Regions from separate parts of the Streptomyces sp. NPDC003077 genome, predicted to be linked through region 2. Evidence: riboswitches for the same ligand, from Rfam matches in the RefSeq annotation. Region 2 holds a riboswitch; the other holds the start of a gene.

Region 1 (3,876 bases), on a different contig from region 2:
GGTGAGTGATTCCAGGCAGGCCACGGTCACGCGGCGGGTTCCTTCCAGTGCAGAGGGTGGGAAGTCCGGTTCCGGGCAGCCGCGCCGGGGGCCCGGCCGCAAGCCACCAAGCGAGAAGCCCGGCCGCTCGCCACCAAGCAAGCAGCCCGGCCGCAAGCCGTCGTCACGCCACGGACTCCTTCCAGCCCGCCGGGCAAGGGTTCCGGTTCCACGCCATCGTCGACCAGGGCATGGCCATCTCCTCCGGCGAGCCGACCTCCACCGGCTTGAGGGCCGCCGGGTCCAGGGCCTCCGCGTGCCGGGCGTGGACGCGCTCGACGTAGCGGTGGCCGGTGTCGGCGCCGATCACCAGGTGGAGGCGGTCGGGGTGGCGCCGGGCCTCGTGGGTGGCGGTGAGGTAGGCGGCGCCGGTGGAGAGGCCCGCGAAGACGGCGTGGTCGCGCAGGAGGGCGACCGTTCCGGACATGGCGTGGGTGAAGTCCATCCAGTGGATGGCGTCGTACAGGTGGTGGCGGACGTTGTCGAAGACGATCGACGAGCCGATGCCCGCGATGATCGCCTCGGGGTCGTGGTGGTCCTGGCTGCCGAACGTGACGCTGCCGAACGGCTGGACGCCGACCAGCCGCACGGACGGATCACGGCGGCGCAGGTGCTCCACCAGCCCGCCCGTCGAGGCCCCGGAGCCGACACCGCCGACCACGGTCAGCGGACGGTCCGGCACGTGCGCGGCAATGAGGTCGGCGACCTCCCGGTAGCCCAGGTAATGGACGTCGTCGTGGTACTGGCGCATCCAGTGGGCGTCGGGCCGCCCGGCGAGGAATTCGCGGACCCGCCGCACCCGCAACTCCTGGTCGAGCTTGAGGTTCCGGGACGGCCTGACCTGCTCGACGGTGGCGCCGAGGATTTCGAGCTGGGCGCGGGTGGTCGCGTCCACGGTGGTGGACGCCACGATGTGGCACCGCATTCCGTAACGGTGGCAGGCCAGCGCCAGCGCGTACGCGTAGATGCCGCTGGAACTGTCGACGAGCGTCTGTCCGGGGCGGACCGTGCCTCGGGCGAGGAGGTGGCGCACGGCGGCGAGGGCGGAATAGATCTTCATGGACTCGAACCGGACCAGGACCATGCCGTCGGTCAGACGGACGAGATCCGGGATCTTGAGGGCGTCGGCGATATGGGGGTGTATCACCCGTAGCCTCCCTGGGCGAAAGAGCACTGGTGGCCGAGCGAGTGGAAGAAGGCGGAGATGTCGTCCTTGGCGGACGGGGTGGGACGGCGGACGAAGAGGTAGCCGACCAAGGACCCGGTGTGGGCGACGAAGACGCCGTCGGCCCCCAGTTCCTCGCGGTGCGCCAGGACGGCGTCGAAGGTCCGCTTGGGCAGCACCTCTTGGGACAGGACGGCGCTGGTCGTCGCGGCCCGGGCCACGGCGGCCGGGTCGGCGGCGGAGAAGCCCTTGAGGAGGTCCGTCAGGCACCGTTCGTACTCCTCCGCGCGCCGGCGGTACTGGCGCAGCAGCAGGGGGGTGACGGCGGTGGTGTCCACGGTCCCGGGCTCGGTGATGTAGGCGGTGTGGAAGCCGAGGGCGGTGCCCAGGCGGCGCACCACCCGGTGCCGGGCGCTCAGGTAGAGCGCGAACTCGTCGAGGAAGACACTGTCCGCGCGTTCGATCGCCGCCAGGATGCCGGTGACCGCCTGGGGGTCGTACGGCAGGGAGAAGACGTGGAAGAGGCAGCGCAGGGTGGCGACGATGTCCGCCGTGGAGCTGGCCATGCCCACCCCGACCCGCAGGTCCGAGTGGGTGCTCCAGCGGCCGGGCGGCAGCGTGAGCCCGTAACGGTCCAGGAAGAGGCGGGCGGCGGTGGCCGACTTCTCGCCGGGGGGAAGGGGATCGGGCGGGCCGGTTCCGGGCGTGAAGTAGACCCAGGAGTGGCGGTCCACGGGGAACGAGACGAGGGCGATGTCCGGGCGCGGCCCGGCCCGCAGCGGGCCCTGGTAGAGCTCGCCCAACGTGCCGTGGCAGACGCCGCAGGCGGGGCGCGGCACGCGGTCTTGGGGGGACATCAGGCCGGGAGGGCCGGCGACGGGCGTAACCGGGCGGTTCCGGCTTGGACTTCGGCCCTGGCCCTGGCCCTGAAGGAAATGGCGGGGGCGGTAGCACGCGGGCGGGGCTCTCGCGTACGGAGCCGGTGGCCTTCCGTACGAAGCCGGGGCCCGGGCCCTCCCGTACGGAAGCGGAACCCTCCCCCACGACGCCGGAATCCTCCGGCCGTTCCTCCGGCCGTTCCTCCGGCCGTTCCTCCGGTCGCTTCTCCGGCCGTTCCTCCGGTCGCTCCTCTGGTCACGAACGCGTCCTCCCTCGTCATCCCGATCCCACTTCCGAGGACGACGGGGACGTGACGTGGCTGGACGGCGCGCCGCGTACGCGCGTCGTTCCGCCAGCACCGCCGACCCAGCCCTCGAAGGTCACCGTGAACAGCGCGTGCGGACGCGCACGCGCGCAGCATGGCAGGTCTTCGGACTCGCGGGCCCGGTGCCGGGCCTCCGGCACGCACCTACTGGCCGTCGCTTCCCAGGTCCCTGGATGGGGCCCAGTGCCGTTGACGGCGGTCGTTCCCACTCACCGCTGCGGGGCAGTCCCGGATTCGCACCGGATTCCCTCTTACGACGCGCCACCCCCCTGTGGCGCGAACCAACTGCGCTCATCAGCGTAGAGATACCGCTCCCCATGCGACAGATGAGCACCAACCGTTGTCCGGTTATGACCGTTCGCTCGGGGAGACGGGGCGCCCGGCCGGGACGGTGATGGCTGACCGGGGCAGTGACGCGCATGTCCGACGGGCTTGCGAAGGGCGTGTCCGGTTTTGGTCGGCGCTCCGGGGCCCGATTCCGGCTTTCATCGGCACTTCGGGACCTGATTCCGACTTTGCCCCTCCTTGGGGAAAGAATCAAGACAACCCTGCCGTTCTCGGGCCGAACCGCGTCCACCGTCACGGAAGGCACGTAAGGAAGCCATATGCCCGGAAGGCACGTAACCGCCAAGGCGCGTAACCGGAAGGCGCACCACCAGAACGCACGTAGCCGCAACGCACGCGGCCGGAAGCCGCGCAAAGCAACAGGGCGAGCGCCCGGCGCCCCCGTACAGGGGTCGCCCGCGCCCGCCCCGCCGCCGTATCGGCGTGCGTCACCGCGTCATCGGCGGATCAGCGTGCGTCACCGCGTCAGCGCACGTCACCGCGTCACCGAGCGGCCACCACCTTCTGCCCCTGCCCCTGCTCCTCGCCCCGTCCGGCGGGAGCGGCCTGCGGCAGGCGGGCGCCTTCGATGTCGATGTGCGGGATGGCGCGGTCCAGCCAGCGGGGCAGGGCCCACGCGCGGCGGCCGAGGAGGGCCAGGGCCGCCGGGACGAGCGTCATCCGTACGACGAAGGCGTCGATGGCCACGCCGATGGCCAGGGCGAAGCCGATGGACTTCAGGATCGGGTCGGGGTTGAAGATGAAGCCGCCGAAGACCGCGGCCATGATCAGGGCGGCGGCGCAGACCACCCGGCCGCTGCTGGCGACGCCGTGGGTGATGGCCCCGGCCGCGTCGCCGGTGTGCTCGTAGTGTTCCCGCATGCGGCTGACGAGGAAGACCTCGTAGTCCATGGCCAGGCCGAACAGCACGCCGATGAGCAGGACGGGCAGGAAGGCGACGACCGGTCCGGCCGCCGGAACCTGGAGGGCGTCGGCCAGGTGGCCGTCCTGGAAGACCCATGTGGTCGCGCCGAGCGCCGCGGCGATCGACAGCAGGAACCCGAGAACGGCCTTGAGGGGCACCAGCAGCGACCGGAAGGCGAGGGCCAGCAGGACCAGGGCCAGGATCACGATGATGGCGACG
Region 2 (3,876 bases):
CACGCGGACGGGATGGGGGCCGGGCTGCCGATCGAGGTCGGCGCCGCCGCCCGGCTGTCGGAGATCCGGGTGCCGACCCTGGTCCTGGACGGCGACCTGGACAGCACCGACATCTCCGCCAACGCGCACGCCATCGCCGTCTCCGTCCCCGGCGCCCACCGCGTCCGCGTCCCCGGCGCCGGCCACATGGTCAACCTGGAGAACACCGCCTGCTTCGACGAGGCGCTGCACGGGTTCCTTTCATCGGTGCCGCACTGACAGGTCTGCCGGTGCCGCTCTGGCGGACCGCAAGGACGTCATCCGGCACCCATCCGGCCCGCCCAACCGCTCACCCACTCACCCGCTCACCCGTTCACGCCGACGTCAGACCCGCCCGCAGTTGCCGGCAGGCGCCGGCGGCCTTGCGGGTGGCGTCGGCGCACACCCGGCAGTGGGGGAGGTGCCCGGCGTGCTGCGCGCACAGTTCGTGGCTCCGTTCGCAGGCCATCGCGCAGGCGTCCAGCAAGGACGCGAGCAACGCGGCGTCGCCGCCACCCGCCCGGTCCAGCACCCGGCAGGTGGCGGTGACGACGTCGGAGCAGTCCATGTCGCGGGAAACGGCCTCCCGCATCCGCTCCGGCTCTCCTTCGGAGAGCATCGCCGCCGCGCAGACCGTGACCGCCGCCTCGCATTCCCTGAGCGCGGTGACGGAGTCGTCAAGGGCGGCGGGACTCAGCCGGGCCTTGACGGCGAGATCGAGGAGAAGGGGGTTGTGGAGGTTCATGATCTCTCCCGAGGGCCGGGCCCGCTTCCGCCCCTGGCCCACTGCGGAAGCTACTCCGCGAGCCCGTCCCTGACGACACCGCGCACGGTTCCGGCCGAACGGATGCCGCCCGGCCCCGCCCTGGCACCACAACCTCCCCCTTGCCACCAGGGACGATCCTTGGTGAATCCTTGGTCCGCCCCATAACTTCGCGGGCTAAGGTAACCGGGCCGTGGTGATCGGGAAGACCGGTGACGGACCCCTCGGGGTCCCAGACCGGCGCGGCCCTCGCCACTGTGATCGGGTAGTTCCCGACCCTTTCCGCACGTGCCACCGGCGCGTACGGGGCCACTGACCGCAGCCGCGGCCGGGAAGGCCGGGCCGGGCGCGCGTACCCGTGAGCCAGGAGACCGGCCACGGCATCTCACGAAATCATCCACGAGGTGCTGGAGCGTGATCACCGGATGCCCGGGTCCACCCGTCCCCCCATGTCCCCTTCTTCTCCTTCTGGCGGCCTTCCGCAGACTCCGGCACCCCCCGGCTTCCGCTGGCGGCGGCAGGACACCGTACGCACCATCGGCCTCATGGCCGTGATCGCCGGGCTGCACGTCGTCGCCTTCGGCGTCCTGCTGCTCCTGGTGGTGCCGAACCACTACACCGTCGGCAAGCAGGTCTTCGGCGTGGGACTCGGCATCACCGCGTACACGCTCGGCATGCGGCACGCCTTCGACGCCGACCACATCGCCGCCATCGACAACACCACCCGCAAACTCATGGCGGACGGCAAGCGTCCGGTCTCCGTCGGATTCTGGTTCGCCCTCGGGCACTCCAGCGTCGTTGTCGCCATGGCCGCCCTGGTGGCGGGCGGCGCTCAGCTCGCCGGGACGCTCCTGGACGACGAGTCCCGCGCGCACCAGGTGCTCGGCACCATCGGCACGACCGTCTCCGGCACCTTCCTCTACCTGATCGCCGCCCTCAACCTGATCGCGCTCGCCGGCATCCGGCGGGTCTTCCGCGCGATGCGCGAGGGCCGCTACGACGAGACGGAACTGGAACAGCACCTCAACTCCCGCGGCTTCATGAACCGCTTCCTCGGCCGCTTCACCCGCTCCATCAACCGCCCCGGCCAGATGTTCCCGCTGGGCTTCCTCTTCGGCCTCGGCTTCGACACCGCGACCGAGGTGACGCTGATGGTCATGGCGGGCAGCGGCGCCGCGGCCGGGCTGCCCTGGTACGCGGTCCTGTGCCTGCCCCTGCTGTTCGCGGCCGGCATGAGCCTCTTCGACACCCTCGACGGCACCTTCATGAACTTCGCGTACCAATGGGCGTTCTCCAACCCGGTCCGCAAGGTCTACTACAACCTCACCATCACCGGCCTGTCGATCGCGGTGGCCTTCTTCATCGGCACCATCGAGCTGGTCACGGTGCTGCACGACAAGCTCGCCCTCACGGACGCGGTCACCGGCTGGATCTCCGGCCTGGACCTGGACAACGTCGGCTTCATCATCGTCGGCCTGTTCGTGGTGGTGTGGGCGGCGGCCCTCGCGTACTGGCGCCTGGCCGGCGTCGAACGGCGGTGGGCGGCCCGCACGGCGGCCCCGGAGAGCTGACGACCCCACGGAGCCGGGGATTACGAATTACGAGGGGCGGGGCACGGACAGGAGACGGCAACACCGGACGGGCGCCACGGAGGCCGGTCGGGCGACGGAGACCGGCCGAAAGCCATGAAGGACGGACGAAGGCCGGACGACGGGCGAACGGGCGCCGCACGGGCACCGCCCCGACCTTCCCCCGAGCCCGCCCCGCCCCCGTCCTCAACGCGCCGTCCACGCGAGCCGCACCGCCAACACCGCGATCACCGCATTGCCGACGAGTGCGGTGATCAGGCGCCCCCGCTCCCCCGTCAGCACCCGCCCCACCGCCGCCCCGCCCAGCGCCAGCACACCCTGCCAACTGGCCGACGCGACGGCCGCCGCCAGCACGAACGCCGCTCCCGCACCCGCGTCCCACGACGCGTTCCGCTGCCCCACCACCATGGCGGCGAAGTAGGCGACGGTCACCGGATTGAGCAGCGTCAGCCCGACGAACCCGGCGTAGGTACGGCCCCACCCACGATCCGGCCCGCCGCCCCTCTCCCTCGCCGGGCCACGTTCCCGTGCGTGTCCCCGTTCCCGTGCGTGTCCCCGTTCCCGTGCGTGTCCCCGTTCCCGTTCCTGTCCTCGTCCCCGTTCCTGTCCCCGTCCCCGTTCCCGTACGGCCGTGACGACGCCCACGGTCGCGACCGTCAGCAGTACCCCCGCCGCCGCCCATTGCAGCGGCCCGGCCACCGGCTCCACGTACTGCCCCAAGGCCACCCCGCCCACCACCGCGACCAGCGCGTACAGGCCGTCAGCCGTGGCGGTGCCGAGGCCCGCGGCCAGTCCCCGCAGCAACGACGTACGGGCCGCCAGTCCCACGATCAACACGGAGACGGCGCCCACCGGCATCGCGATCCCGTACCCGGCCAACAGGCCGGACAGCAAGGCATCCCCCATGCCCTCACGGTGCCAGCCCCCGCCACCTGCCGCCCGGCATTATTCACCGACGGAAAAGAGCCGGAAAAAGCCACAAAGGAACGAACGAACAAGGACGAACAAGGACACGCAAGGACACGCAAAGAGCACCAGCACGGAAAACGAGCAAGCAGCAAAAAGCGAAACAGACGGCCCCCTCACCCCCCAACCTCCCCCCGCGACCGCAACACCACCGCCACCAGCGCCGCGGTCAGCGCCAGCCCGCCCGCGGCGATCGCCGTGACCGCCGTGAAGCCCTGGTCGTAGGCGGCCCGAGCAGCGTCCATCACCGCCCGGCCCACCGATCCGCCGGTCCCGTCCGCCACCTCCTCGGCACTGGCGAACGACTGCTCCGCCGCTCCCCGTTCCCCCGGCGAGAGGCCCGGGACGGCGGGCAGGGCCGCCCGGTACGTCGCGGCCAGCGCCGTGCCCAGGGCGGCCACGCCCAGCCCAGCGCCGAGTTCGAAGGAGGTCTCCTGAATGGCGGCGGCCTCGCCGGAGCGTTCAGGATCGGCGGCGCCCATGATGGAGTCGGCCCCCAGGGTCATGACCACGCCGGCCCCGTACCCGGCCACCAGCAGC

Evidence for each region. A riboswitch is a leader RNA that binds a small molecule or an ion and turns the genes downstream of it on or off. The one in region 2 is predicted to bind cobalamin.
Region 1: it holds a riboswitch for cobalamin, as region 2 does, so the genes downstream of both, ABZX96_RS02845 (hypothetical protein) here and ABZX96_RS32945 (HoxN/HupN/NixA family nickel/cobalt transporter) in region 2, are expected to answer to the same signal.

Annotation. Positions count from the first base shown of each region.
Region 1 is NZ_JBEXNM010000003.1:5,360-9,235, reverse strand. It holds gene ABZX96_RS02855 (ATP-grasp domain-containing protein) at 1-30, opposite strand, end outside; gene ABZX96_RS02850 (cysteine synthase family protein) at 164-1,186, opposite strand; gene ABZX96_RS02845 (hypothetical protein) at 1,183-2,061, opposite strand; cobalamin riboswitch at 2,487-2,709, opposite strand; gene ABZX96_RS02840 (MMPL family transporter) at 3,237-3,876, opposite strand, start outside.
Region 2 is NZ_JBEXNM010000078.1:10,704-14,579, forward strand. It holds gene ABZX96_RS32935 (alpha/beta hydrolase) at 1-258, shown strand, start outside; gene ABZX96_RS32940 (hypothetical protein) at 353-763, opposite strand; cobalamin riboswitch at 918-1,176, shown strand; gene ABZX96_RS32945 (HoxN/HupN/NixA family nickel/cobalt transporter) at 1,231-2,352, shown strand; gene ABZX96_RS32950 (LysE family transporter) at 2,557-3,276, opposite strand; gene ABZX96_RS32955 (MFS transporter) at 3,453-3,876, opposite strand, start outside.